One region of the Streptomyces sp. NPDC006529 genome, then DNA from elsewhere that is predicted to be linked to it. Evidence: riboswitches for the same ligand, from Rfam matches in the RefSeq annotation. Region 1 holds a riboswitch; the other holds the start of a gene.
What was found. Region 1 has a riboswitch for ZMP and ZTP ahead of ABZY31_RS05370 (tetrahydrofolate dehydrogenase/cyclohydrolase catalytic domain-containing protein). Riboswitches for the same ligand answer to the same signal wherever they lie in the genome.
Positions count from the first base shown of each region.

Region 2: another riboswitch for ZMP and ZTP. It lies ahead of glyA (serine hydroxymethyltransferase); the one in region 1 lies ahead of ABZY31_RS05370 (tetrahydrofolate dehydrogenase/cyclohydrolase catalytic domain-containing protein).

Region 1 is NZ_JBEXPB010000004.1:93,052-107,706, forward strand. It holds gene ABZY31_RS05315 (GNAT family protein) at 1-45, shown strand, start outside; gene ABZY31_RS05320 (arginase family protein) at 50-949, shown strand; gene ABZY31_RS05325 (DUF5107 domain-containing protein) at 1,015-3,003, shown strand; gene ABZY31_RS05330 (class I SAM-dependent methyltransferase) at 3,130-3,957, opposite strand; gene ABZY31_RS05335 (TIGR03086 family metal-binding protein) at 4,183-4,767, shown strand; gene ABZY31_RS05340 (aminotransferase class I/II-fold pyridoxal phosphate-dependent enzyme) at 4,951-6,168, shown strand; gene ABZY31_RS05345 (MBL fold metallo-hydrolase) at 6,258-7,397, shown strand; gene ABZY31_RS05350 (hypothetical protein) at 7,454-7,858, shown strand; gene ABZY31_RS05355 (amino acid permease) at 8,077-9,504, shown strand; gene ABZY31_RS05360 (RNA polymerase sigma factor) at 9,612-11,183, opposite strand; gene ABZY31_RS05365 (class I SAM-dependent methyltransferase) at 11,397-12,161, opposite strand; ZMP/ZTP riboswitch at 12,284-12,391, shown strand; gene ABZY31_RS05370 (tetrahydrofolate dehydrogenase/cyclohydrolase catalytic domain-containing protein) at 12,468-13,313, shown strand; gene ABZY31_RS05375 (helix-turn-helix transcriptional regulator) at 13,510-14,325, opposite strand; gene ABZY31_RS05380 (4a-hydroxytetrahydrobiopterin dehydratase) at 14,454-14,655, shown strand, end outside.
Region 2 is NZ_JBEXPB010000002.1:121,374-136,028, reverse strand. It holds gene trpS (tryptophan--tRNA ligase) at 88-1,101, opposite strand; gene glyA (serine hydroxymethyltransferase) at 1,996-3,264, opposite strand; ZMP/ZTP riboswitch at 3,299-3,389, opposite strand; gene rocD (ornithine--oxo-acid transaminase) at 3,500-4,732, shown strand; gene ABZY31_RS02510 (glutathionylspermidine synthase family protein) at 4,756-5,958, opposite strand; gene ABZY31_RS02505 (hypothetical protein) at 5,961-6,260, opposite strand; gene ABZY31_RS02500 (hypothetical protein) at 6,361-7,203, shown strand; gene ABZY31_RS02495 (PLP-dependent aminotransferase family protein) at 7,509-8,912, opposite strand; gene ABZY31_RS02490 (carboxymuconolactone decarboxylase family protein) at 8,959-9,471, shown strand; gene ABZY31_RS02485 (hypothetical protein) at 9,483-10,517, opposite strand; gene ABZY31_RS02480 (hypothetical protein) at 10,521-10,955, opposite strand; gene ABZY31_RS02475 (hypothetical protein) at 10,939-12,726, opposite strand; gene ABZY31_RS02470 (malate dehydrogenase) at 12,875-13,864, opposite strand; gene ABZY31_RS02465 (hypothetical protein) at 14,070-14,525, opposite strand; gene ABZY31_RS02460 (fatty acid desaturase) at 14,522-14,655, opposite strand, start outside.

The sequences.
Region 1 (14,655 bases):
ACCGGGGAGATGCTCGACCGGGCGGTGCCGCATCACGCAGGATGAGGGGATGCGAACGATCGTGCTCCTTGACGCCCCGTCCAATCTCGGTCTGCGCCCGCCCGCTCCCGGAACCGTGCCCGGGGTCTACAAACTCGCCGGGGCACTGCGCGAACAGGGCCTGCTGGCCCGGCTCGGCGCACGCGAGGGCGGTGTCGTCGTACCACCGCGCTACGACCGCGGTGACTGGCGGGAGGGGGACGGCGTCTTCCACGCCGCCGCCCTCGCCGCCTACACCGTCACCCTCGCCGACCGGATCGAGAAGCACCTGAGGGACGGGGAGTTCCCCGTCGTCCTCGGCGGTGACTGCTCGATCCAGCTCGGCGCCTCCCTCGCCATGCGCCGGCTCGGCCGGTACGGCCTGGCTGCCATCGACGGCTCCGCCGACTTCCGCCACCCGGGCAACACGGCGGTGAACGGGCCCGTCGGGGCGGCGGGAGGCGAGGAACTGGCCCTGGCCACCGGCCGCGGCCAGGCCGACCTGTCCGACATCGAGGGCCGCTCGCCCTACCTGCGGGACGAGGACGTGCGGCTCTTCGGGCTGCGGGACGGCGACGCGGACCTCCCCGAACTGGCCGCCGCCGGGATCATGGCCGTCACCGTCGGACAGCTCCGCGAGGCCGGCGCCGGGCCGGTGGCGCGGGTCGCGCTGGAGGGTCTGCGGCCGCCGGTCACCGAAGGCTTCTGGGTGCACCTGGACGCCGACGCGCTGGACCCCCGGATGATGCCCGCCGTGGACAGCCCCGAGCCGGGCGGACTGCTCCCCGACGAACTGGGCGAACTGCTCGCCGTCCTCGTGAAGTCCCCGCGCTGCGTCGGGCTCAACATCACGGTCTACGACCCGGACCTGGACCCGGACGCCAGTGCGGGCGCGCTCCTCGCCGACCTGGTGGCCGGGGCCTTTGCGTAATCCTGACCGGGCGTGATCCGCCGAACGGCTGTGCTCCGGCCGCCGTGGCGTGTTCCATTTCCCTCATGGCCACGATCGTCCGACGTTCCGTAGTGACGCTGCCCGCAGCCCCGTTGGGGCCCGAGAACCCGCTGCCCACCCTGGGTGCGCCCGCCGAGATCCACACGCTCGACGAGCGCTCCCGGGACGGGCTGCCCCGCGAGATGGCCCGGCAGATCGGCTACGAACCGCTGAGATCGCTGCTGCCCGTCCGGGTGCTCGACGGCTACCGGCGGGAGCGCACCGAGCGCGAGTTCGAGAGCATCGTGCTGGAGAACGCGCACCTGCGGGTGACCGTCCTGCCCGGGCTCGGCGGGCGCGTGCACTCGATCGTCCACCTCCCGACCGGACGCGAACTGCTCTACCGCAACCCGGTGTTCCAGCCCGCCGCCTTCGCCCTCAACGGGGCCTGGTTCTCCGGCGGCATAGAGTGGAACATCGGCGCGACCGGACACACCACCCTGTCCTGCGCCCCGTTGCACGCCGCGCTCGTCCCCGCGCCCGACGGCACCACCATGCTCCGGATGTGGGAATGGGAGCGGCTGCGCGACCTGCCGTTCCAGGTGGACCTGTGGCTGCCCGAGGACTCGGAGTTCCTGTACGTCGGCGTGCGGGTGCGCAATCCGCACGAGCGGGCCGCCCCCGTGTACTGGTGGTCCAACATCGCCGTCCCGGAGGACGCGGGCACCCGCGTGCTCGCCCCCGCCGACGAGGCCTGGCACTTCGGGTACGAGCGCGCACTGCGCCGGATCCCGGTGCCGCGCTGGGAGGGCGCGGACCGCACGTACCCGCTGCGCGGCGAGTACCCCGCCGACTACTTCTACGAGGTGGCGCGGGGCGAGCGGCCCTGGATCGCCTCGCTCGACGCCGCCGGGTACGGGCTGGCGCAGACCTCCACCGCACGGCTGCGCGGCCGCAAGCTCTTCGTGTGGGGCGCGGGCCGCGGCGGGCGGCGCTGGCAGGAGTGGCTGACCGAGCCCGGCACGCCGGGGTACGCGGAGATCCAGGCCGGGCTCGCGCGGACGCAGCTGGAGCACGTACGGCTGGAGGCGGGGGCGGAGTTCAGCTGGCTGGAGGCGTACGGGCCCCTGGCCGCGGAGGCCGCGGCGGTGCACGGCGACGACTGGGCGGCGGCCCGCGGCGAGGCCGGGCGGGCGCTGGAGGCGGCGCTGCCGCGGGAGCGGGTTGACGCGGCGTACGCGGCGTGGCGGCCGTACGCCGACCACGAGCCGGGGGAGCGGCTGGCCACCGGGTCGGGCTGGGGCGCGCTGGAGGTGCTGTGCGCCGGGCACGAACTGCCGGGCACGCCCTTCGCCGAGACCGATCTCGGGGAGGACCAGGCGCCCTGGCTGGAGCTGTGGCGCACCGGGGTCTTCCCCAGCCCGCGCCGGGTCGCCCCGCCCGGGCCGAGCCTGGTCGCCGCGCACTGGCGGGACATGCTGGAGACCGCTCCGGCGGACCCGCTGACCGAGTACCACCTCGGGGTCGCCCAGTGGCACGCGGGCGACGTGGCCCAGGCGGTGCGCAGCTGGGAACGCGGCCTGGCGCTGGCCCCCTCGCGCTGGCCGTTGCTGCGCTGCATGGCGGTCGCGGACCGGCTGGCGGGCGACCGGGAGCGGGCGGCCGACCGGTACGCGGAGGCCTTCGCCGACCTGGCCGGGGAGAGCAGGGGCGGCGCCGCCTGGACCGCCGCCGAGTCCGCGCTGGGCCGGGAGGCGATGGCCGCGCTCCTGGCGGCGGGCCGCCCGGCCGGTGCCCGCGCGGTGTGGGAGCGGCTGCGCCCCGGCCTGCGCGAACAGGGCCGGTTCCTGCTGCTGGCCGCCCGCATGCTGGCGGCCGAGGGTCACGTGGGCGCGGCGCTGCGGGTGTTCGAGGAGGGCTTCGAGGTGGCGGACCTCCGCGAGGGGGACGAGGTGCTGGGAGAGGTGTGGTCGTCCCTCACGGGCCGCCCGCTGCCCGCGCGCTACGACTTCCGGATGCGGCCGGCCGCCCCGGGGGCGACGGACCCGGGGTGACGGACCCGGCCGCGGGTTGGCCCGGGGGAGGGGCGGCCGACCGCCCCGGGGTCACCCCCGCCGGGCTCCACCGGCCCACCCCGGCCGGGCGCGACCGCCCTGGGTGCCCCGGCCGCCCCGATCCGCTCACACCCTGCACAGCACCTCGCCGTTCAGCACCGAGAACCAGGCGTCCGGCTCCCGGCCCCAGGCGCGCCAGGCGTCGGCGATGCCGGCCAGTGCCCCGGCCGTGGCGTGGCCGCCCCCGGTGGTCACGCCGGCGTACGAGGACGCCGTCGTCCGGTCCGCCCACAGCCCGCTCCACCAGGCCACCTCCTCGGGGGTCGCGTAACACCACGCCGTGGCAGTCGCCGTGACGTCCGTGAACCCGGCGGCCTTCGCCCAGGACAGCAGGCGCCGCCCCGCGTCCGGCTCGCCGCCGTTGGCGCGGGCCACCCGCCGGTACAGGTCCTGCCAGTCGTCCAGCCCGGGCACCCCGGGGAACCAGGTCATCGCCGCGTAGTCCGCGTCGCGCGCGGCGACGATCCCGCCCGGGCGGCACACGCGGCGCATCTCGCGCAGGGCCCGGACCGGGTCGCCCACGTGCTGGAGCACCTGGTGGGCGTGGACGACGTCGAAGGAGTCGTCCGGGAAGTCCAGCGCGTGCACGTCGGCGGTGGCGAAGACGATGTCGCGCAGACCGCGCTCCTGCGCGTACGCCCGCGCCTGGGCGACGACGTCCTCGGCGGCGTCCACGGCCGTGACCCGGCCCGGGGCGACCAGCTCGGCCAGGTCGGCGGTGATCGTGCCCGGCCCGCAGCCCACGTCCAGCACGCTCATGCCGGGGCGCAGCGCGCCGGTCAGGTAGGCGGCCGAGTTCGTCGCCGTGCGCCAGCGGTGCGAGCGCAGCACCGACTCGTGGTGCCCGTGGGTGTAGACGGCGGTCTCGCGGGTGGTCTCGGGCGCGCTCTCCATGGCGGTGACTCCTCGTCGTCGAAGCGGTCTCGCAGCGGCCTCGAAGCGGTCTCGAAGCGGTGCCACCACGGTAGAGGATCATGTCGCGATATGAGATAGCTGTATTGCCATGTGGACAGGAGGCTTACGGGGAAAGCCTGGTGGGCGGTCCGGTAGCCGGGGAATCGCAGCCGGAGGACAGTGGGCCCCAGGAGGCGGAGCCCGAGCGAGAGGACGGTGGGACCCGTGGGAGAACGCCGGCCGGACACCCTGCTCGACCAGCACGCGAAGGCGCTGGAACTCTTCGGCGCGTACGTGCGCAGGATCGCCGACGACCAGTGGGGCGCGCCCACCCCCTGTACCGGATGGACCGTGCGCGATCTGGTCAACCACGTCACCGGTGAGCAGCTCTGGGTCCCGCCGCTGGTGACCGGCGGGCGGACGGTCGAGGAGGTCGGCGACGCCTACTCCGGTGACGTGCTCGGCGCGGACCCGGACACCGCCTGGGGACTGGCCGCGGCCGCCGCGCACGCCGCCTTCACCGCTCCCGGGGCGATGGAGCGGACCGTGCGGCTGTCCTACGGGCCGACCGGCGCGGCGGCGTACTGCGCCGAATTGACCGCGGACTGCGTCGTGCACGCCTGGGACCTGGCGCGGGGCATCGGGGCCGACGACCGGCTCCCGGACGGCCTCGTCGAGTTCTCGATCAAGGAGGTCATGCCGTACGCCGATGGGCTCGCCGCGAGCGGGGCGTTCGCCCCTCCGCTGGACGTGCCGGCGGGCGCGGACGCCCAGACGCGGCTGCTGGCCCTGGTCGGACGCGCGGGCTGAAGGCGGGCAGGGGGCGGGCAGGCGGCGCGGACTGGCCGCGCCGTCCGGCGGGCGGCTGAACCCGGCCCGCGCCGCGCGTGATCACCACACAAGCAGCACATCATCTCAAAGGACCGTATAAAGGTCGGGTCAGCGGTGTCGGCCGGAGGTCGGACGGAAGCGGTGGTGCAGGCGGTGGCGTGGATGCGGCGCACGGCGGCAGAGGGACGCGGTCCGGTCCGGTACGGACCCCCGGCCCCGGAACCCGGCCTGCCCGTGCTGCCCGAGCTCACCGCCGTCCTCGCGGACGCCGCGGGCCGCTCCGCCCCCGAACCCCCCGGCGGCGGCGCACCCGTGCGCGAGGCCGCCTGCCGCCACTGGGCCCGCCGCGGCCTGCCCGCCGACCCGGACGCTGTGGCCGCCGGACCCGGGGCCCCCGCGCTACTGCTCGCCCTGCTCGGCGCCTACGGCGGTGACGTGCTGCTGCCCCGCCCCTGTCCCGCCTGGTGGACCCCGCAGGTCCGGCTGCTGGGACGGCGCGCCTACCACGTGCCCACCCCGGCGGAATGCGGCGGCGTGCCCGACCCATACGCCCTGCTGGAGACCGTACGCCGGGTGCGCGCCGAGGGCGGCGACCCGCGCGTGCTGCTCCTGTCGGTGGCCGACGACCCCACCGCGACCGTGCCGCCGCCGGAGGTGCTGCGCGAGGCGTGCGAGGCGGCCGAATCCGCCGGACTGTTCGTGGTCAGCGACGAGACCTGGCGCGACACCCTGCACCGGCCGCACCAGGACGCCGTGCTGAGCCCCGCCGAGATGCTGCCCGACCAGGCCGCCGTCCTGCTCGACCTCTCCGGCGCGCTGCTGCCCGGCGGGTGGCCCGCGGCCGTCGTGCGCTTCCCCGGCACGCCGCGCGGCACCTGGCTGCGCGCCCGGACCCTCGACGTCCTCACCGCCACCGGCGCGCTCGTCGCGGGGCCCGTCGCCGTCGCCGCCGCGCACGCCCTGGACGAACCCGCGGCCGTCGTCGCCCGCGGCCGCTCGGCCGCCGCCCTGCACGCGGCGGTGGCCGCGGCCGCCCACCGCGAACTGCTGGCCGTCGGAGCCCTGGCCCGGCCCCCGCGCGCCGGACGCCACCTCTACGCCGACCTGACCCCGCTGCGCGCCGGACTCGCCCGCCACGGCGTCGGCGACGCCATGGAACTGGAGGACCACCTGGGCACCCGGCTCGGCGCCCCCGCCCCCGGCGGCCAGCGCTTCGACGACGATCTGGGCGCGCTGCGCTTCCGGCTGTCGACCGGCCCGTTCCTCGGCGCGACCCCGGAAGAGCGGCTGGCCGCCCTGGAGGCCGCCGACCCGCTCGGACTCCCGCACGTACGGCGCTCGCTCGACCGGTTCGGGTCGGTGCTCGCCGAACTGACCTGACCCCCGCCCCGGCCGCCCGCCGCGCCACCGACCCACCCCGCGCCCGATGTGCCGGTGAACGGAGACTTCTCGATGAGGGACCACACCTGATGAGGGACCAGACGGGACGCCGCGCGAGCGCCTCCGGCGCGGAAGCGGCCGCGGATGATCCCCCGAGCGCCCGCCGGGGCTCCGCCGACCGCCGTACGGACCCCCGGACCGAGGGCCGTCCAGCCGGTCCGGACCCCCGCGCCGAGCCCCGCCCGGCCGGACCGGGTTCCGCGCGCCGGGGCGGGACCCGGCCGCTCGGGGAAGTGCGGCGGTGGCCGCGCTCCTTCGCCGGCCGGCTGACCACCCCGCTGCCCGGGCTGCGGGACTTCGCGCGGCTCGCGCGGGAGGGAACGCTGCGGCCCGGCCCCGCCGGCCTGCGGGGGATCCCCGACCTCCCCTACGCGCCCGGACCGCTGCCCGCCGCCGCCCCCGGAAAGGTCGCCGTCACCTGGGCCGGGCACGCCGGCTGGGTGCTGCGGATCGGCGGGCTGACCGTGCTGACCGACCCGGTCTGGTCCCGCCGGATCCTCGGCACCCCGGCCCGGCTGACCCCCGTCGGGGTCCGCTGGGAGGACCTGCCGCCCGTCGACGCCGTCGTGATCAGCCACAACCACTACGACCACCTCGACGCGGCCACCCTCAAACGGCTGCCCCGGCACACGGCCCTCTTCGTCCCGGCCGCGCTGGCCCGCTGGTGCCGCCGCCGCGGGTTCACCCGGGTCACCGAGCTGGACTGGTGGGAATCCGCCGAACTGGGCGGCGTCCGCTTCGACTTCGTCCCGGCCCACCACTGGTCCAAACGCTCCCTGCTGGACACCTGCCGCACCCTGTGGGGCGGCTGGGTCCTCACCGACCTCGGCTCCGGCAAGAAGGTCTACTTCGCGGGCGACACCGGCTACGGGCACTGGTTCGGCGAGATCGGCCGCCGCCACCCCGGCATCGGCCTGGCCCTGCTGCCGATCGGCGCGTACGCCCCGCGCTGGTGGCTGCGCGACGTGCACACCGACCCGGAGGAAGCCGTACGGGCCTTCCTCGACCTGGGGGCCCGCCGGATGGCCCCCATGCACTGGGCCACCTTCGTCCTCTCCGCCGAACCGGTCATGGAACCGCTGCTGCGCGCCCGCGCCGCCTGGAGCCGCGCAGGGCTGCCCCGCGAAGACCTCTGGGACCTGCCGATCGGATCCTCGCGGGTGTTCTAGTACGTGGCCGAAGGCCCCCTCCTCGCGGGGCGCGGATCGGAGTAGGGTCGGGCGGCATGGATGAGCTGCGCGTCGCCGCAATCGCCAGCCTGACCCCGCTCGAGGAACTGGACGCCGATCCCTTCATCGTGGACACCCGCACCCAGCACGCCATGTGCGCGCGCTGGGCCGCCGACCACGGCTACGTCGTGACCCGGCAACTGCTGGTCTACGGGCTGCGCGCCGACCACTGCGGACTGTGGTCCGACATCGACGCCGGCCAGGTCGACCTGTTCGTCGCCCCCAACCACCGGGTGCTGCGCCGGGCGCTGCGCTCGGTCGAGGAGTTCACCGCCGAGTGCGAGCGGCGGGGCGTCCGGCTGGAGACCGCCGGACAGCAGGAGCCCGCCTACACCTCCGGCATGAAGGCCGAGGTGCACCGCCGGATGTCGATGCCGACGGCGGGGTACGACGGCACCTGACCGCCCGGTTCGCCCCGCGCCGCCCGCGCGCGGGACCGCGCAGGGCCGCGGGCGCCGGTGGAAGATCGCCGGTCCGGAGCCGCCGAGAGCGGAACACTTCCTTCCGTACCGGTGGCCGGGCCGGACGAAACCCGCTGATTTGGCGCGGACCACGCCGTCACCGAGCATGTGTCGACCTGCCCGCTGTCCACCATGTGAAACGACCGAGGCGCACCACCGTGAGCACCACCCCTGCCGTCCGCCCGCCCGCCGCCCGCCCCCCTGCCGGGCCCGCGCCCGACGGGCCGCGGCCCGACCGGACCGCGTCCGACCGGCCCGGACCGGACGCCGGCCCGCACGCCCGCCGCTTCGGCCTCCCCGTCGCCACCTGTCTGGTGATGGGGAACATCGTCGGCGGGGGCATCTTCCTGCTGCCCGCCTCGGTCGCCCCCTTCGGCACCATCAGCCTGGTCGCCTTCGGGATCCTCAGCCTCGGCGCGATCGCCCTCGCGCTGGTCTTCGGCCGCCTCGCCGGGCGCCTCCCGCGGACCGGGGGACCGTACGTGTACGCCCGCGCGGCCTTCGGAGACTTCGCCGGGTTCCTGGCGGCGTGGAGCTACTGGATCACCACCTGGGTCTCCAACGCGGCGCTGGCCGTCGCCGCGGCCGGGTACCTCACCGTCCTCTTCCCGGGGATCGGCGCGCACCGGTGGTCGATGTGCCTGGCCGCGCTCGCCGTGCAGTGGCTGCCGGCGCTCGCCAACCTGGCGGGCACCCGCTACGTCGGCGCGGTGCAGGTCGTGTCCACCGTGCTGAAGTTCGCCCCGCTCCTGCTGGTCGCGGTGGGCGGCCTGTTCTTCTTCGACCCCGCCCACCTCGGGCCCTTCCGGGCCACCGACCAGAGCGCGGCCGGCGCGGTCTCGGCCTGCGCCGCGATCCTGCTCTTCTCCTACCTCGGCGTGGAATCGGCCGCGGTCAGCGCGGGCGAGGTCCGCGACCCGGCCCGCAACGTGGGGCGGGCGACCCTCCTGGGCACGCTCGGCGCCGCGGCCGTCTACCTGCTGGGCACCGTGTCCGTCTTCGGCCTGGTCGCCCACGACGCGCTGGTCTCCTCCGCGGCGCCCTTCAGCGACGCGGTGAACGCCGTGTTCGGCGGCACGTGGGGCGGCACCCTGGTCGCCTGCGCCGCCGTGGTCTCGATGATCGGCGCGCTCACCGGCTGGACCCTGCTCAGCGCGCAGACCCCGTACGCGGCGGCGCAGGACGGCCTCTTCCCGAAGGTCTTCCAGGCGAAGAGGCGCGGGGTCCCGGTGGCCGGGGTGCTCGTCACCGCCGTCCTGGCGTCGGCGCTGACCGTCTACAACTACACCTCGGGCACCCGGGGCGTCTTCGAGGTCCTGGTCCTGGTCACCACCTTCACCGCGACCGTGCCCTACCTGCTGTCCACCGCCGCCCAGATCCACTTCCTCGTGTCCGGGCAGGGCGAGCGGGTGGCGCGCGGCCGGCTCGTCCGGGACGGGATCCTGGCCGGCCTGGCCTTCGGCTTCTCGATGTGGCTGGTCGCCGGCTCCGGCTACGAGGCCGTCTACCAGGGCGTGCTCTTCCTCTTCGCGGGCGTCCTGGTCCACGCCGTGATGTCGGCCCGCAGGAAGCGCGCGGCGGCGTAGGCCGTCCGCGGCCCCCGGACACGCGGGAGCCCGCGCCGTACCGGCTGCCCCGTCGCCGATGGCGACGCTGGCGGCCGGTACGGCGCGGGCTCCCGTCCGGACTTTTTTTAGTCCAGGTAGTCGCGCAGCACCTGCGAGCGCGACGGGTGGCGAAGCTTCGACATCGTCTTCGACTCGATCTGGCGGATCCGCTCACGCGTGACGCCGTACACGCGGCCGATCTCGTCCAGCGTCTTCGGCTGGCCGTCGTTGAGGCCGTAGCGCATGGAGACCACGCCCGCCTCGCGCTCCGAGAGCGTGCCCAGGATGGACTGGAGCTGCTCCTGGAGGAAGGTGAAGGAGACCGCGTCGGCCGGGACGACCGCCTCGGAGTCCTCGATGAGGTCACCGAACTCGCTGTCGCCCTCCTCACCCAGCGGGGTGTGGAGCGAGATCGGCTCGCGGCCGTACTTCTGGACCTCGATGACCTTCTCGGGGGTCATGTCGAGTTCCTTGCCCAGCTCCTCCGGGGTGGGCTCGCGGCCCAGGTCCTGGAGCATCTGGCGCTGCACGCGGGCGAGCTTGTTGATGATCTCGACCATGTGCACCGGGATGCGGATGGTGCGGGACTGGTCGGCCATGGCGCGGGTGATCGCCTGGCGGATCCACCACGTCGCGTACGTGGAGAACTTGAAGCCCTTGGTGTAGTCGAACTTCTCCACCGCGCGGATCAGGCCGACGTTGCCCTCCTGGATCAGGTCCAGGAAGAGCATGCCGCGGCCGGTGTAGCGCTTGGCCAGCGAGACCACGAGGCGGAGGTTGGCCTCCAGCAGGTGGTTCTTGGCCCGGCGGCCGTCCTCGACGAGGATCTCCAGCTCGCGCTTGAACGCGGGCTTGTGGTCCTCCTCCTCTTCGAGCTTGTACTCGGAGAAGAGGCCGGCCTCGATGCGCTTGGCCAGCTCCACCTCCTGCTCGGCGTTGAGCAGCGGCACCTTGCCGATCAGCTTGAGATAGTCCTTGACCGGGTCGGCGGTGGCACCGGCGACCATGACGGTCTGCGCCGGGGCGTCGTCCTCGTCGTCGTCCGACAGCACGAAGCCCTGGGTGCCGCCGACCTTGGGAGTCTTCTCCTCCTCCTCGTCGGCCAGGTCCTCCGCGGCCCAGTCCACGCCCTCGGGCGCGGCGGGCTCGCCCTCGTCGCCGTCCTTGGCGCCCTTCTTCGCGGCGGCGGTCTTCTTGGTGGCCGTCGTCTTCTTCGCGGCGGTCTTCTTGACCGTCCGCTTCTTCGGCTCGGCGGTGGTCTCGGCCGCCGCCTCCTCCTCGGTCCCGGAGGCCGGCGGTGCGGATATCGCCGCCGCGGCGGCGGGGGCCGCGGTCTTGCGCGCGCCGATGGGGCGCGGCGCGGCGGCCTTCTTGGTCACGGCGCGGGCGGGGGCCGCCGCCTTGCGAGCCTTCTTGACGGGGGCCTTCGCGGCCGGGGCGGCGCTGACGTGCAGCGCGACGCCCTCCTCGTCCAGAACCTGGTTCAGGCTGCGCAGGACCCGCTTCCACTGGTCCACCGGGATGCGGCCGGCCTCGAAGGCCTGGCGCACGTCGTCACCGTTGATGTGACCCTGTTCGCGGCCACGCTCGACGAGCGCGACCAGGGCCTCGGATTCGGCGATCTCCGGAGGGAACGTACGGGACGGGCTGAGCGACACAAGGAGCCTCTCGTTGCGGCAGATATAAGGGCGGGACGGGACATCATCGCGCGAACTCGTGGAACGGGCCCGAGGGGGGTCGTTATTCCGGCGCCGCGCGAAGACACCTGTCGCTTCATCGCATGCCCGAGTCGATTCGTTACGCCATGAATTGAGTGACCTGCGCCACGCTGTGTCCGCGCAACCTTTCGGCCACGGATCCGTCCGCCCTTTTCACCGTTCCGGTTTGCGGGCCTCGATGAGGAATCGTGCGGTGTGCGCCACGAACGGTCCTTCGCGATCGATCTGTTCGTGGAGCTCGCGGAGCCGGTCGCGGTACCGGTGGACCGTGAAGCCGGGCACCATCCAGATGACCTTCCGCAAGAAGTAGATCACGGCTCCGATGTCGTGGAACTCGGTGCGCAGCCGCTCCGAGCGCAGATCGGCCACTTCCAGCCCCGCCGCCCCGGCCGCGGCCACTGCGTCGTCGGGGTGCCGGGCGCGCCGGACCTCCGGCGGCTGCGGGCCGAGGAAGTACTCGACGAGTTCGAAGACGCTCGCCGGGCCGACCTGCTGCGAGAGGTAGCTGCCGCCGGGGCGCAGCACGCGCGCGATCTCCTCCCACCAGACGGTCACCGGGTGCCGGCTGCTGACCAGGTCGAAGGCTTCGTCGCCGAAGGGCAGCGGCGGCTCGTCCGCGTCCGCGACGACGACCGCCCCCTTCGGGTGCAGCAGCCGGGTCGCCTTGGCGATGTTCGGCGGCCACGACTCGGTGGCCGCCATCAGGGGCGGCAGGGCGCCCGCTCCGGCGAGCACCTCGCCCCCGCCGGTCTGGATGTCCAGGGCCGCCCGTACGCCCCCCAGGCGCTCGCCCAGCAGCCTCTGGTAGCCCCAGGAGGGGCGCTGCTCGGTCGCCCGGCCGTCGAGCCAGGAGAACTCCCAGCCGTCCACGGACACGGACTCCGCCTCGGCGACGAGCTGATCGAAATGAGGTGTCATGCCGCGATCGTCCCAGCTCGATGCCGGGTGATCCACTCGATTCCGCGCCGCGGCGGCCGCGGTCCGCCCCCGCCCGCCCGCCCGCGCGGCCCGGCGCACGCCGCGGGCGTCGACTACAGTGGTCGGCGGGCCGTGACTGGCGCTTGGGTGGATCACCACCGGGGAGCGGCCCGGCGTACCGCGGCACCGAGGTGTCCGTACGCCGACTGCCGCGCGCCTGGGCGATCCGCGATCCCGCAGCGACGTTCAGGAGACCCCGTGACGACTGCCCAGACCGTTCAGGCCCAGGACCGTACCGCCCGGCTGATGGACGGCACCGCCCTCGCCCGCCGCATCTCGGAGCGCACCGCCGTGCTGGCCGCCGGGCTCACCCGCCGCACCGGCACCGCGCCCTGTCTCGCGACGGTGCTGGTCGGCGAGGACCCCGCGTCCGTGACGTACGTACGCATGAAGCAGAACCGTTGTGCCAAGGCGGGCATCACCTCCCGCCACGTGGAGCTCCCGGCCTCGACGACCACCGAGGAACTGATCACCACCCTCACCGCGCTCTCCGTGGACCCCGAGGTCAGCGGCATCCTGCTGCAGCACCCGGTCCCGCACCACATCGACGAGCGCGCCGCCTTCGAGGCCATCGCCCCGGGCAAGGACGTCGACGGCGTCACCATGCACTCCTTCGCCGCCATGGGCTTCGGGCTGCCGGGCTTCGTGTCCTGCACCCCGGGCGGCATCATGCGGCTGCTCGCCGAGTACGAGGTCGACCTCGCCGGCAAGCACGCCGTGGTCGTCGGCCGCAGCGCCATCCTCGGCAAGCCCGCCGGCATGCTGCTGCTCGGGCAGAACGCCACCGTCACCTACTGCCACTCCCGCACCGAGGACCTGCCCTCGATCATCCGCCAGGCAGACGTGCTGGTCGCCGCCGTCGGCAAGGCCGAGTTCATCCGGGGCGAGGACATCAAGCCGGGCGCGGTGGTCCTGGACGCCGGGTACGACGGCAACCGCGGCGACGTCCACTTCGAGTCGGCCGCCGCCCGCGCCTCCCTGATCACCCCGGTCCCCGGCGGCGTCGGCCCGATGACCATCGCCGTCCTGCTGGAGCAGACCGTGCAGGCGGCCGCCGCGCAGGCCGGGCTGAGCCTCGCCGACCTCGGCTGACCTCTCCCCGCGCCGGCCGCACGACCCCCGGGGTAATCGACCCGGCGGGCGGCGGACGGGAGAGTGGGGGCACCGGATCCCGGGCCGCCGCACTGCGGTCCGGGATCCGGCCCTGCTGAGCACCTACGGCGCGGCCGTCGGGTGGCTCGCCTCCCGCGAGCGGCCCGCCAGCGCCCTGGTCGCGGCGGTGCGGGGCTCAAGGACCCAGTGAGCGCAGGTACTTCGCCGTCGCCGGATCGGCCGGCAGCAGGGTCTCGACGGCCAGCTCGGCGACGGTCACGTCCATCGGGGTGTTGAAGGTGGCGATGGTCGACACGAAGGACAGCACCTGCCCCTCGTGCTCGATCCGCAGCGGCAGCGCGAAGGGCGTCGCCGCGGATCCCGCCGGGTCCGCCGGGGCCGCGGCGTCCGCCGGGACGGTTCCGGCCGCCGCACCCGTGACGGGGTACGCCGCCACCTCCTCGTACAGCGCCCGCAGCGGCTCCGAACGGGCCAGCGCGATCTGCCGGTCCATCTGGGCCAGCAGGTGGCCCCGCCACTCGGCGAGGTTGTGGATCCGGGGCGCGAGCCCTTCCGGGTGCAGGGTGAGGCGCATCGCGTTCAGCGGCGGCTCCAGCAGGTGCGCGGGCAGTCCGTCCAGCAGCATCGCGATGCCCCGGTTGGCCGCGACGACCGTGTACGTCCCGTCCACGACCAGTGCCGGGTAGGGCTCGTAGGCCGTCAGCAGCCGCTCCAGTCCCTCCCGCAGCGCCTCCAACTCCGGCGCGTCCAGCGGGGTGTGCGCGTACCGCGGGGCGTAACCGGCCGCCAGCAGCAGGGCGTTGCGCTCGCGGACCGGCACGTCGAGCCGGTCGGCCAGCCGGATCACCATCTCCTCGCTGGGCCGGGACCGGCCGGTCTCCACGAAGCTGATGTGCCGGGAGGAGGAGTCCGCGCGGCCCGCCAGCTCCAGCTGGCTGATCCCGCGCCGCTCCCGCCAGGCCCGGAGCAGAGGTCCCACCGACATCGTCATGCGGGCGACGTTAGCCCAGGCGCGCCACGGCGCGAAGGGTCCGCCCGGGCATGCGCTGTGGGAACCTTGACGACACGTCACGGGGACGACGTCCGGAGACGACATCACGGGGACAAAGGAGCCTGCCCATGCCGAGTCAGCCGCTGTCGCAGAAGGAGATCGAGGACCGGTTGCGGGAACTCCCGGGCTGGGCCTTCGAGAACGACCGGATCGTACGGACCTACCGGCTGGGATCGCACGTCGCCGCGAGCGCGCTCGTGGCCCACATCGCCGCCGTACAGCACGAGTTGAACCACCACGCGGACCTCACCCTCGGCTACGACACGGTCC
Region 2 (14,655 bases), on a different contig from region 1:
GCCTGTGCGAGGTCTTCCGCCCCCAGTGTGAGGGCAGCTCTGCCAAACGGCCAGAGTCGCAGGTCCCAGCCGTTCGAGGGCCCTCGGTCAGTGCTTGGCGGGCAGGAAACCGAGCCGGTCGTAGGCGCTCGCGAGGGTCTGCGAGGCGACCGCGCGGGCCTTGTCCGCGCCCTTGGCGAGTACGTCGTCCAGCGTCGCCGGGTCGTCGAGGTACTCCTGGGTGCGCTGCTGGAAGGGGGTGACGAAATCGACCATGACCTCGGCCAGGTCGGTCTTGAGCGCGCCGTAGCCCTTGCCCTCGTACTTCTCCTCCAGGACCGGGATCGCCGTACCGGTGAGGGTGGAGTAGATCGTGAGCAGGTTGCTGACGCCGGGCTTGTGCACGGCGTCGAAGCGGATCTCGGCCTCGGTGTCGGTGACCGCGCTCTTGATCTTCTTCGCGGTGGCCTTGGGCTCGTCCAGGAGGTTGATCAGGCCCTTGGGGGTGGACGCCGACTTCGACATCTTGACCGCCGGGTCCTGGAGGTCGTAGATCTTCGCGACCTCCTTGACGATGTGGGCGGCCGGGACGGTGAAGGTCTCGCCGAAGCGCTGGTTGAAGCGCTCGGCCAGGTCGCGGGTCAGCTCGATGTGCTGGCGCTGGTCCTCGCCGACCGGGACGGCGTTCGCCTGGTACAGCAGGATGTCGGCGACCTGGAGGATCGGGTACGTGAACAGGCCGACGGTGGCGTTGCTCGCGCCGGACTTCGCGGACTTGTCCTTGAACTGGGTCATCCGGCCGGCCTCGCCGAAGCCGGTGATGCAGTTCATGACCCAGCCGAGCTGCGCGTGCTCGGGCACGTGGCTCTGCACGAAGAGGGTGCAACGCTCGGGGTCGAGGCCGGCGGCGAGCAGCTGGGCGGCGGAGAGCCGCGTATTGGCGCGGAGTTCCTTCGGATCCTGCGGCATGGTGATCGCGTGCAGGTCGACGACCATGTAGAAGGCGTCGTGTGATTCCTGCAGGGCGACGTACTGCCGAATCGCTCCGAGGTAGTTCCCGAGGTGGAACGAACCGGAGGTGGGCTGGATACCGGAGAGCGCGCGGGGACGGTCAGAGGCCATGCCGCCATTCTCTCAGGTGCGGGGGCGGTCTTCGGCCCGCGCTGGCCTGAACCGGGCGCCTCCGGCGGGGGGGCGGGGGTGGGGGTGGCCGCCGGTGCCGCGTCGGCGGCCGTACCCGTGCGTAGGGGGTCGGCTTGATCTTGCGCGAATCAAGCGACCGCTTTCCGCCGCCGGCGCCGGGGCCGTGGGCGCCACCGGCCGCCCGCCGGGGGCGCGCCTCAAACGCCGGCGAGGCCGGGGACGGTGCCGGTCGGTGCCCCGGCTGACCCTCCGCGGGCCGCCTCAAACGCCGGCGGGGCTGGAGGGGTGGCACCGGGCAGTACCCGGCTGACCCTCCGGGGGCGCCTCAAACGCCGGCGAGGCTGGAGGGGTAGCGCCGGACGGTGCCCGACTGACCCTCCGGGGACGCCTCAAACGCCGGCGAGGCTGGAGGGGTAACGCCGGACGGTGCCCGGCTGACCCTCCGGGGACGCCTCAAACGCCGGCGAGGCTGGAGGGGGTTGCGGTCATCCAGCAGCGCTGGCCGCGAATCCGGTCTCGCCGACCTCGTCGGCGTTCGCGGGGTCCCGGCCCGGCAACCTCAGCTCCGCTGGCGATTGAAGCCCCCGCCCCGGCAAATTCAGCCCCGCCGGCGATTGAGGCGCCCCCGGAGGGCAGAGCAAGCCGCAGGCAGGGCAGCACCCCCGGCCCCCATCCAGCCCGCCGGCGATTGAGGCGCCCCCGGAGGGGAGGGCCGGCCGCAGGCAGGGCGGCACCGGCGGCCCACCCGGTCCCGCCGACCCGGCAAATTCAGCCCCGCCGGCGATTGAGGCGCCCCCGGAGGGGAGGGCGGGCCGCAGGCAGGGGCGCCGCCCCGCGACCCGCCCGACCAGCCCGGAGAAGGGCGCAGGGGCGTCAGGCCACCGGGAGGCCCGGGGCCGGGAAGGTGGCCATCAGGGAGGTCACCTCGGCGCGGATCGCCGCCAGCGCCGCCTCGTCGGCCGCGGCCCCGGCCGCGACGCCGCGCGCGATCCAGTCCGCGACCACCGGCATGTGCTCCGGCCGCAACCCCCGCGACGTCAGCGACGGCGTCCCGATCCGCACCCCCGAGGGATCGAACGGCTTGCGCGCGTCGTACGGCACCGTGTTGTAGTTCACGACGATCCCCGCCCGGTCCAGCGCCTTCGCCGCCACCTTCCCCGGCACCCCGCGCGAGGTGAGGTCCATCAGGATGAGGTGGTTGTCCGTACCGCCCGACACCAGGTCGAAGCCCCGCTCCAGCAGCGCCGCCGCGAGCGCCTTCGCGTTGGCGACCACCCCGTGCGCGTACGAGACGAACGCCGGCTGCGCGGCCTCGTGCAGGGCGACCGCGATGCCCGCCGTGGTCTGGTTGTGCGGCCCGCCCTGGAGCCCGGGGAAGACGGCCTTGTCGATGGCCTTCGCGTGCTGCTCGCGGCACATCAGCATCGCCCCGCGCGGCCCCCGCAGGGTCTTGTGCGTGGTGGTGGAGACGACGTCCACGTGCCCGACCGGGCTGGGGTGCGCGCCACCGGCGATCAGGCCCGCGATGTGCGCGACGTCGGCCACCAGCACCGACCCCGCCTCCTCGGCGATCTCGGCGAAGGCGGCGAAGTCGATGGTCCGCGGCAGCGCCGTGCCACCGCAGAAGATGACCTTCGGCCGCTCCTTGAGGGCCAGGTCGCGGACCTCGTCGAAGTCGATCAGGCCCGTGTCCGCGCGCACCCCGTACCGCACGCCCCGGAACCACGTCCCGGTCGCCGACACGCCCCACCCGTGCGTCAGGTGCCCGCCCATCGGCAGTGCCATGCCCATCACGGTGTCGCCGGGCTCGGCGAAGGCGAGGTAGACGGCCAGGTTGGCCGGGGAGCCGGAGTACGGCTGGACGTTCGCGTGGTCCACGCCGAACAGGCCCTTGGCCCGCTCGATCGCGAGCGCCTCGATCCGGTCGATGTTCTGCTGGCCCTCGTAGTAGCGGCGGCCCGGGTACCCCTCGCTGTACTTGTTCTGCAGCACGGTGCCGGACGCTTCCAGCACGGCCGCGGACACGTAGTTCTCGCTGGGGATCAGGCGCAGGGTATCGGCCTGCAGCTGCTCCTCCGCCGCGACGAACGAGGCGAGTTCGGGGTCGGTCGCGAAGAGGGCGGGGTGGCGGCTCGCGGACATGGCGGCTCCTCCGGGGTCGATGTCGTGGTCGTCCCCGCGAGGCCCAGGCGAGCGGCCCTTGATGCGGTCCTGCGCGCACGACTTCCCCGGAGTTCGTTCTCCGTGCGCCAGTCGCCGTGCGTGCCGCCCAGCTTAGCGGCCGCGCCGCGGATGAGGTTTCCGCGTCCGCCTGGTGAGCGAGATAGACAATGACGCCACCCTCGTCACTGTCCCGCACGGACGAAACGGAGACCCCGTGTCGACTCAGACCGACGCACAGAGCAATGCCGCCACGTCGGCGGCGATCAGCGCCGCCGACGCGCACAGCGCGCACAACTACCATCCGCTCCCCGTCGTCGTCGCCTCGGCGGAGGGCGCGTGGATGACCGATGTGGAGGGCAAGCGCTACCTCGACATGCTCGCGGGCTACTCGGCCCTGAACTTCGGCCACGGCAACCGGCGCCTGATCGACGCGGCGAAGGAGCAGCTGGAGCGGGTCACCCTCACCTCGCGGGCCTTCTTCCACGACCGCTTCGCCGACTTCTGCGGCGAGCTGGCGGCGCTGTGCGGCAAGGAGCTGGTGCTGCCGATGAACACGGGCGCGGAGGCGGTGGAGACCGCCGTGAAGACCGCGCGCAAGTGGGGGTACGAGGTCAAGGGCGTCCCGGACGGCCAGGCCCGGATCATCGTCGCGTCGAACAACTTCCACGGCCGGACGACGACCATCGTCTCCTTCTCCACCGATGCCGAGGCCCGCGACCACTACGGGCCCTACACGCCCGGGTTCGACATCGTCCCCTACGGCGACCTCGACGCCCTCGCGGCGGCCGTCACGGACACCACCGTCGCCGTGCTGCTGGAGCCGGTCCAGGGCGAGGCGGGAGTGCTGGTGCCGCCGGCGGGCTACCTGGCGGCCGTACGGGAGCTGACGCGCGAGCGGAACGTGCTCTTCATGGCGGACGAGATCCAGTCGGGGCTCGGGCGGACCGGGAAGACCTTCGCGCTGGACCACGAGGGGGTCGTGCCGGACGTCTACATCCTCGGCAAGGCGCTCGGCGGCGGTGTGGTGCCGGTGTCGGCGGTGGTCGCCGACCGGGACGTGCTCGGGGTCTTCCACCCTGGCGAACACGGCTCGACCTTCGGCGGCAACCCGCTGGCCTGCGCGGTCGCCCTGGAGGTGATCGCGATGCTGCGCACCGGCGAGTACCAGCAGCGCGCCACCGAGCTGGGCGACCACCTGCACCGGGAGCTGGGGCTGCTGGTGGGCGGCGGCGCGGTGACGGCCGTGCGCGGGCGCGGGCTGTGGGCCGGGGTGGACATCGATCCGGCGCTCGGCACGGGCCGGGAGATCTCCGAGAAGCTGATGGAGCGGGGCGTCCTGGTCAAGGACACCCACGGGTCCACGATCCGGATCGCCCCGCCGCTGGTCATCAGCAAGGAGGACCTGGACTGGGGCCTCGACCAGCTGCGGGCGGTCCTCTCCGCCTGACGCCGGCGCCGGGAAGGGACGGACTAGAGGATGACGTGGGGCAGGAAGCGGGCGTACTCGTCCGTGACCGGCCCCGCCGATTCCCGGATGCCGAGCCCCGCCGCCTCGTCCTCGACGACCCACGCGCCGAGCACCACCCGGTTGCCGTCGAAGTCGGGCAGCGCGGCGAGGCCCTGGAAGCACACCGGGCCCTCGTCCGCGTCGGCGGCCGGGGGCTCGTACGGCGGCGCGCCCACCGGGTGCAGGGTGACGCCGGCGCCCTCGCGGCCCAGCAGCGGCTTCACGGCGTACCCCGTGGTGCGGGCCAGCTCGCGCGGGCCGTCGAGGTAGGCGGGGAGCAGGTGGGGGTGGTCCGGGTACAGCTCCCACAGGATCGCCAGCAGGGCCTTGTTGGACAGCAGCATCTTCCAGACCGGTTCGATCCACAGCGTGGAACCGGAAGCTCCGCCGAGGTCCATGGTGTCGAGCACCTGGGGGCCGAACGCGTCCTCGGCCAGCCACTCCCACGGGTAGAGCTTGAAGCAGCTGCGGATGAAGCGGAGCTTCTCGTCGACGAACCGGCCGGAGAGCCGGTCCCAGCCGATCCGCTCCACGGAGAGGGCCTCGGTCGCGAGCCCGGCCTGCGCGGCGGTCTCCTGGAGGTAGGCGACCGTCATCAGGTCCTCGCCCAGTTCGTCCGCCTCGGAGTGCGCGAAGTGCACCGGCCCGGGCGGCAGCAGCGGGGCCTGGCGGCGCCAGGCCTCGACGAGCCGCTCGTGCAGCGAGTTCCACTGGTCGGCGCCGGGGAAGCGCTCCTCCATCCAGAACCACTGCGGACCGGCCGCCTCCACCAGCGAGGTCGGGGTGTCCGCGTTGTACTCCAGCATCTTGGCCGGGCCGCCCGCGCCGTCGTAGCGCAGGTCGAACCGGCCGTACAGGGAGGGCTGTTCGGCGCGCCGCCGCCAGGACTCGGCGATCCGGGCGACGAGCCGCGGGTCGGTGATCCCGAGGTCGGCGTAGCGGTCGTGCGCGACGATGTGCGCGGCCGCGGCCAGGCACATCGTGTGCAGCTCCTCGACGACCTCTTCGAGCGCCTCGACCTCGGGGAGGGTGAACGAGTAGTACGCGCTCTCGTCCCAGTAGGGGCGCAGGGAGTCGTCGGGGTAGCGGGTCAGCGGGTAGACCAGCCCCTGCTCCTCGACGATGCGCTGCCAGTCGGGGCGGGGCTCGATGGTGTGGCGGCGCACCCTCAGCCGCCGCTGCTCTTGGAGCCGCCGCCGATGCCGCCGCGGCTGACCGCGGACTTGTCGAAGCTGCCGCCGGTGGCCTTGCCGTTGCTGGTGGTGCCGCCGTAGTAGTAGGTGCCGTGGCCGCCGCTGCGGCACTCCTTGTCGTCGAGCTTGTTCAGCGAGGTCTTCGAGACGCACCGCCGGTCGGGCTCGTCGCTCGATCCGCAGGCGACGAGGGAGGCGGCGAGCAGTCCCACGCCGCCGAGGGCGACGGCGCCGGAGCGCATGCGCCGCCGTGCCGTACCGCTGCTGTTGTCCATGGACGGGCTCCCCCTGGCCGGTGCTGTTGGCCCCCACCCTAGAGCGGGGCGCCCCACCGATGGAATCCGGCCGTCTACAGTTCGTCGCGTGCTGATCGGGATGGTGTGCGCGCTCGCTTCCGCGGTGTGTTTCGGTACGGCGTCCGTGCTCCAGGCGGTGGCCGCGCGGGCGGCCGAGCCGGGGACGGGGTCGGGGGTCGACCCGGCGCTGCTGCTGCGGGCGCTGCGGCAGTGGCGGTATCTGGCCGGTCTGAGCCTGGACGCGGTCGGCTTCGTCTTCCAGATCATCGCCCTGCGCTCGATCCCCATCTACGCCGTGGGCGCGGCGCTGGCCGCCAGCCTCGCGGTGACCGCGGTGGTGGCGGCGCGGCTGCTGAAGGTCCGCCTCAGCGGTACGGAGTGGGCGGCGGTCGGCGTGGTCTGCCTCGGGCTCGCCCTGCTGGGCCTCGCCTCCGGGGAGGAGGGGTCGCGGCCGGGGAGTACGGCGCTCAAGTGGTCGATGCTGGGGGCCGCGGCGGCGGTGCTGCTGGTGGGGGCGGCGGCGGGGCGGCTGCCGGGGCGGGCGCGGGCGCTGGTCCTGGGGCTGGGTGCGGGGACGGGCTTCGGGGTGGTGGAGGTCGCGGTCCGGCTGATCGACGGCTTCGCGCCGGGGGCGCTGGTTTCGAACCCGGCGACGTACGCGCTGCTGCTGGGGGGTGGGGCGGCGTTCCTGCTGCTCACCTCCGCCTTGCAGCGCGGGTCGGTGACGGCGGCCACGGCCGGGCTGGTGCTGGGGGAGACGGTCGGGCCGGCGGTGGTGGGCGTGGTGTGGCTCGGGGACCGGACGCGGGAGGGGCTGACCTGGCTCGCGGTCCTCGGCTTCGTGGTCGCGGTCACCGGTGCCCTTGCCCTGGCCCGCTTCGGCGAACCGCCCCCGCCGCCGCCCCGGCCCCGGGCCGACTGACCCCGGACGCGGCGCGCCCGCTGTGCCCCTGGCGGCGCCTCAAACGCCGGCGGGGCTGAATCCGCCCCGCCTCCCGGATCCTGCTCCGCCGAGCCGGGCCGGGCAGCCGACCTCCCCACCGCTCGCCTCCGGCGGCGCCTCAAACGCCGGCGGGGCTGGATTTGCCCCCTCCGCCGAGCCGACCTCGCCGAGCTGCCGACTCCCCCAGCCCCGCCGGCTGGATTTGCCCCCTCCGCCGAGCTGCCGACCCCCCAGCCTCGCCGGCGTTTGAGGCGCCGCCGGAGGCAAGGGGCTCGGCGCGGGTCTTACGGCAGGGTCGCTCGGAGGGCCGCCAGGGTGGGGGTCCAGGCGCTGTCGGAGGGGGTGCCGTAGCCGACGATCAGGGCGTCGCGCGGCGGCATGGCGGCGTCCGGGTGCCGGAAGCGGGCCAGGCCCTCCAGGGCCAGTTCCTGCCAGGCGGCCGACTGGAGGAGCGAGCGCTCCGTCCCCACGGGAAGGTCCAGCACGGCGTGCAGACCCGCCGCGATGCCGGACACGGCGACCCGCGACCCCACCGCCGCCACCAGCTCGTCGCGCCGCCGCCGGTACCGCAGCCGCATCCCCCGCACGTGCCGGTCGTACGCCCCCGACGTGATGAACTGCGCCAGCGTCAGCTGATCCAGCGCGCTGGACGTCCAGTCGGTGCGGCCCTTGACCGCGAGGAGTTCGTCCACCAGTCCCGGCGGCGCCACGATCCAGCCCATGCGCAGGCCCGGCGCGAGGGACTTGCTGGCGGTGCCGAGGTAGACCACCCGGTCCGGGTCGAGGCCCTGGAGGGCGCCGACCGGCTGCCGGTCGTAGCGGAACTCGCCGTCGTAGTCGTCCTCCAGGATCAGGCCGCCGGTCGTCCGCGCCCAGTCCACGGCGGCCGCCCGCCGCCCGGGCGTCAGCGCGACCCCGGTGGGGAACTGGTGCGCCGGGGTGAGCAGGACCGCTCCCACCCCCGCCCCGAGCCCGGCCAGCTCCCCCGTCCGCGCCCCGGAGGCGTCCAGCCCCAGCGGCCGGGTCCGCAGCCCGCCGCGTGCCAGGAGGTCGCGGTGCACGTCCAGGCTGTACGCCTCCACGGCCGCCTCCCGGACCCGGCGCGCCCGCAGCAGCCGGGTCATCAGCTGGAGCCCGTGCGCGAAGCCGGAGCACAGCACGATGCGTTCGGGGTCGGCGTAGACCCCCCGCGCCCGGGCCAGGTACCCGGCCAGCGCCTCGCGCAGTTCCACCCGGCCGCGCGGGTCGCCGCCGTAGCCGAACGCCTCGTTCGGGGCGTCGGTGAGCGCCCGCCGGGCCGCGCTCAGCCAGGCCGCGCGGGGGAAGCCGCCGAGGTCCGGGGAGCCGGGCATCAGGCTGTACGAGGGCCCCCGGCGCGCGGGGCGGCGTACGGGCGCGGCCGCGGCGGCCCTGCGCGCCCGCGCCCGCTCGGCGACCCGGGTCCCGGAGCCCTGGCGGGCGGTGAGCCAGCCCTCGGCGACGAGTTCGGCGTAGGCCTCGGCGACCGTGTTCCGGGCGATTCCGAGGTCGGCGGCAAGGGTACGGGAGGAGGGGAGCCGGGTTCCGGGGGCGAGCCGTCCGCCCCGCGCGGCCTCGCGCAGCGCTTCGGTGAGACCGGCCCGCAGACCGCGTCCCGCGGACAGCTCCAGATGCAGGTCAGCGCCGAAAGTGGCCCAGGAATCCGTCATGAACATGGACCATATCGCTGGGCCGTCCGGTCCGTACGGTGAACCCATGACCACGAACGCACCGCACACCGCCCACGTCCACCACGCCCCCGAGCACACCCCCCGGATGCAGATCGCCAAGCTGGCCCCCGAGGTCTACAAGGCGGTCCTCGCCCTGGAGATCGCCTCGAAGAAGGGCCTGGACCCGGCCCTGGTCGAGCTGGTGAAGATCCGCGCCTCGCAGCTGAACCACTGCGCGTTCTGCCTGGACATGCACTCCAAGGACGCGATCGCGGCGGGCGAGAGCGTCGAGCGGATCGTCCAGCTCGCGGCCTGGGAGGAGTCGCGGCACTTCTACACCGAGAAGGAGCTGGCCGCGATCGAGCTGACGGAGGCCGTGACCGTCCTGACCGACGGTTTCGTTCCCGACGCGGTGTACGAGAAGGCCGCGAAGCACTTCGAGGAGGCCGAACTGGCCCAGCTGATCGCCGTCATCGCGACGATCAACGTCTGGAACCGGTTCGGCGTCACCACCCGTCTGGTGCCGGGGCACTACACCCCGGGCATGTACAAGAACTGACTGCGGACCGGCTACGGACGGAAGGCCCCGACCGCCGCCGTGAGGTGGTCCTGGGTGGTCTCCCACTCGCCGGCCGGTCCGGCCGCCAGCAGGGCCCACTTGTTGCCGTCCTGGGCGAAGAAGACCCGTTCGACGCCCCGGCGGCGGCCGTGGGACTCCGCGCTGTCGTACTCGTAGACCAGCTCGCAGGCGCCCGAGCCGCCCGGGACCGCGCCGACCTTGACCTCCGTGTAGCCGCTGGTGCGGTTGCGCAGGTCCGCCGAGGCCCCCTTGACCGCGTCGAGGGGGCTCAGCTCCGGTTCGACCACCCGGAAGACCTGGAGCAGCGAGGAGCGGTCGGCGGAGCGGTAGAAGACGCCGTTGCCGGGATCGTCGCGAGTCCAGCCCCGGGGCACGGCGACGGTGAAGCCCTTCGGGTCCTCCAGCGTCACGTGGCCCGCCGAGGACGCGGACGCCGAGGCGGACGCGCTGGGCCCGGCGCTGGCGCTCGCGACGGCCGAGGGCCCGTCGGAGGCGCTCCCTGTCGGGTCCGGGGAGGCGGAGGCCGAGACGCTGGGCGTCCCGGTGCCGTGCGCCTGGTCGGGCGCGGCGCCGCCGGAGTCGCGCAGCACGAACCACACGACCGCCGCGCCGATCGCGACGGCGGCCACCGCGATGCCCGCCGTGGCCGGGGTCAGCCAGCGCCGCGGCGGCCCGTCCGGGCCCCTGCCGTCCGGGCCGGGGTAGAGCGGCGGGGCGGGCGGGTACAGCGGCTGCGCCTGCACCGGCAGCTGCCGGTCGGGGCCGGCCGGGGGCCAGGCCCCCGGGTCCGGGGGCCCGTACACCGGACCGCCGGGCGGCGGCCCGTAGAGCGGCACGGCGGGCGGCGCGGCGGCCGGTTGCGTCGGCGCGGCGGCCGGTTGCGCGGGCGGTACGGGCGGCTGCGCGGGCACCGTCGGCGGGGCGGCGGGCGGCGCCGCGGAGCCCGGGGCGGCGGGGGCGGAGTCCCAGATCCAGCGCTGGGCCTGCGAGTCCCAGCGGGGCGTACCGGGGGCTGCGGGGGGCACGGTTCAGCCTCCCAGGGTGACGAGCAGGGCGCCGAGCGCGGTCGCCGCGTTCAGCGGTTCGATCAGCGGGGCCCAGCGGGTGAGGGCCGCGCGCAGCCGCTCGGGCAGCCCGGGCCGGATCACGGCCGCGTCCTCCAGATCGCCGGCGACCTCGTCGAGTTCGGCGTCGAGCGCGCTGCGCTCCGCGCCGCGGGGCAGCCGGACCAGCGCGGCGCGCAGGTCCCGTACCGCTTCCAGCAGTTCCTCGGGGCCGGGCACGGCCGCGGCGCCGCCGACGTGGTGGTGGACCGTGTTGGTGTTGCCGCTGCCGCCGATGCTGAAGGCGCTGTCGCTGACATCGCCGAATCGGACGGCTGGTCCGGCGTCCTCGCCGTGTCCCCCGCCGTTCCCCCGGCCGGGTGTCCGGCCCTGTTCCTGCTGCTCACCGCTGGTGGCCACCGCTGCTCCTCCTCCTGCCCGCGTGGGTGGTGTTGGTGTGTCCGCTGCCGCCGATGCTGAAGGCACTGTCGTTCACCGACTGGATGAACACCCCGCCCTCGGCGACCGTGACCGCGCGCTGGGCGAACTCCTCGGTGTGCCAGCCCGCTTCGTGCAGGGCCAGTGTCACACCGCTGACCACCCGGTCCTGAATGGTTTTCAGGTACCGGTCGAGGTCCATGAGGTGGAAGAGCGACCCGTTGTCCTGGGAGGCCAGTTCGCGCACCGAGAGACCGGGGCCCTCGGGCAGGGCGCCGCCGTGGCCGCCGGTGGCGATCCGCCACCAGCTGGCGGTGCCGCGGCCGAGGATGGCGACGGACGAGGCGAGCGAGCCGGGGGTGTGGCGCACCGCCCAGGCCGCCTTGCCCAGCCAGTTGTTGTGGAGGTAGCGGTGGGCGTCGGCGTCGGCGTTCTGGAAGACGGTGCGCAGCGGCAGCAGGACGTGCGGGGCGACCTCCAGCATCATCATGCCGCCCTGGGTGTGAACGCGGACGAAGAGGGTGACGACGAGGTTCTCGTCCCAGCCGCCGACCCGGATGCGCAGGAAGTGGCGGCGGCGTTCGCCGCCCTCCTCGACGGCGCCGTTCAGGTGCTCGGTCCAGGCGTCGGGGGTGAGCGGGACAGCGTCGCGGTGCGGCAGCCCGCCGGCGGGCAGGAACACGCACTCGTCGACGACGAGTTCGCGCAACCGGTCCAGTACGGCGGCCTCGGCGGCCGGGGAGCCGTGCGGCGAGGGCACCCGCAGGGCCTGGAGCAGCGGGACGATCCGGCGCACGAGGTGGCTGTTGGTGACGGGGACGGCCTTGCGGTCGGGGCCGAGGTCCTCGCGCGGGCGCAGCTCGACCGAGAGGTGCCACGGGTAGTACGGATCACCTGCGCCGCAGAACGGGTCGTTGACGTTGTACATGATCAGCGGGTTGTGCTGCTCGGCGCGGACCCGGCCGCGGATCCGGGTGAAGCGGACGCCCTGGGCGGTCTCGGCGGGGTCGCCCGCGAGGTCGGCGTACCGGCCCGGGGAGAGTTCGCCGGCGATGGCGCGGGCGGCCTGGCCGCGCTGCAGCCAGACGAGCGTGACCAGCGCGAGGAAGACGGCGAGCACCCACCACAGGGGGGAGCCGCCGGGGCCGGAGGAGCGGGCGGACGCGTAGTCGTCGTAACCGGAGTAGTAGCCGTCCGAGGGGCCGGTGACGGAGCCGGAGAAGCCGTCCAGCAGGGTTTCGGCGCCGAAGCCGCCGAGCCCCCCGAAGGTGTTGGCCGCCCCCACCAGCGCGGTCACCAGGATCACCAGCAGCACCCAGGTGTAGACGCGCAGCACCACGCCGAGGAAGCGCACCAGCCTGCTGTCCTGGCGGCGCAGCCAGCCGGAGAGGCTCAGCAGGAGGAAGGGCAGCAGCAGGGCGACCAGGGCGCCGCCGGTGAGGATCATGCCGACGAACCAGGCGCCCACTATCCCGGCGGCCCAGCCGAGTTCGGCGCGGCGGGCGCGCAGCGCGTGGGCGAGGACGCGGGCGGCGTCGAAGCCGTACGAGGGGGCGACGATGCGCTCCGCGTGGACGTACAGCTCGTCGATGACGCGGTCGCGGTAGGCGGCGTCGAGGTAGGTGCCCGCGCACAGCATCCGGCCCGCTTCGCTGAGCGCGGGATGGACGGGGGGCCGGCCGCCCCGGACGTCGTCCCCGGCGGCGCCACGGTCGGCAGGTGTGGGCTGGTGGGGAAGAGGGAGGTCGGTCACCGGGCGACCTTAGATTTCTTTTACCTCGCCGGACAGTCGGATCCCGGCCAAAACAGTCCTGTTCACGCCGAAGCGCCCCGGCCGGGTCCGGCCGGGGCGCACAGGGGGCGGGGTCACCGACGTGACCGCGCGGGGGTGGTGGCGTCGACTAGATGAGGCCCAGCTCGCGGACCGCGTCGCGCTCCTCGACCAGCTCGGCCACGGAGGCGTCGATGCGGGCGCGGGAGAACTCGTTGACGTCCAGGCCCTGGACGATCTCGTACGAGCCGTTCTTCGTGGTGACCGGGAAGGAGGAGATGATCCCGGTCGGGACGCCGTAGGAGCCGTCCGAGGGGATGCCCATGGAGGTCCAGTCGCCCTCGGCGGTGCCGTTGACCCAGGTGTACACGTGGTCGATGGCGGCGTTGGCGGCCGAGGCGGCCGAGGACGCGCCACGGGCCTCGATGATCGCCGCGCCGCGCTTGGCGACGGTCGGGATGAAGTCGTCGGCGAGCCAGGCCTGGTCGGCGATGAGTTCGGCGGCGTTCTTGCCCGCGATCTCCGCGTGGAAGATGTCCGGGTACTGGGTGGCCGAGTGGTTGCCCCAGATGGTCAGGCGCTTGATGTCGGAGACGGCGGCGCCGGTCTTGGCGGCCAGCTGCGAGATCGCGCGGTTGTGGTCGAGGCGGGTCATCGCGGTGAAGCGCTCGGCCGGTACGTCCGGGGCCGCGGCCTGCGCGATGAGCGCGTTGGTGTTGGCCGGGTTGCCGACGACGAGGACCTTGATGTCGTCCGCGGCGTTGTCGTTGATGGCCTTGCCCTGGGGCTTGAAGATGCCGCCGTTGGCCGCGAGCAGGTCGCCGCGCTCCATGCCCTTGGTACGCGGGCGGGCGCCGACGAGGAGGGCGACGTTCGCGCCGTCGAAGGCCTTGTTGGCGTCATCGGTGATCTCGATGCCGCGCAGCAGCGGGAAGGCGCAGTCGTCGAGCTCCATGGCGGTGCCCTCGGCGGCCTTGAGGCCCTGCGGGATCTCCAGGAGGCGCAGGTTGACCGGCACGTCCGGGCCGAGCAGGTGACCGGACGCGATGCGGAAGAGCAGCGCGTAGCCGATCTGGCCGGCGGCGCCGGTGACGGTGACATTCACGGGAGTGCGGGTCATGGCCTTCTCCGTTAGACAGCTGGCGGTGGGGCGTCCCCGCCCCATGTGCTGGAGGACGCCGCTCCATATCCGCAGTACATCTTGACGTGAAGAGACATCCGTCGTCAGGCTATCCGACCCGGGGGCGGCCCATGCGCCGGGTCCCTGTGGTCCACGGCACACGCACGGGTGCGCCGGCCGGGATTCCCCCGGCCGGCGCACTCGTTCAGGCTGCGGCCCGGCCCTGCTGCCTGGCTTCCGCCAGCAGGTCGGCGAACCTCCTGCGGGCCACCGCGATCTCCCCGGCCAGCGCCCGCGCGGTGCGCTCGGCCGGTACGCACCTGCGCGGCCGGGGGTGGCCCGCGGCGGGCTCCGGGGCGGGAGCGCCCTCCGTGGCCCCGGGGTCCGGGGCCGGGCCCTCCACGGTGAGGTCCCAGGTGTTCCACCAGGTGCCGCCGGCCCGGCGGTCCTGGCCCAGCTCCCGGAACACCGCTTCGATCCGCAGCGCCAGCCCGGCCGGTCCGTGCGCCCCGACCCAGATGCTGAACTCTGCCTCGGGGACCTCCAGCCGGATCTGGCTGCCGATGAAGGAAGCACTGATCAGACCGGGGATGCGCTGGGCGGAGACCGCGGCGGCCAGATGGATCGCCGGGCCCTGCACCTGGACGGGCCGCCGGTTCATTCCGACCCCTCCCGGGAGCGGCGCGGTCCGCCCGAGGCCCCGACGGACACCGGGGACGGTCCGGGGGTGGCGACGGGTGCGGGCGCTGTGACCGCCCGGGCCGCCTCGGCCTGCTCGGCCACGGCTTCCG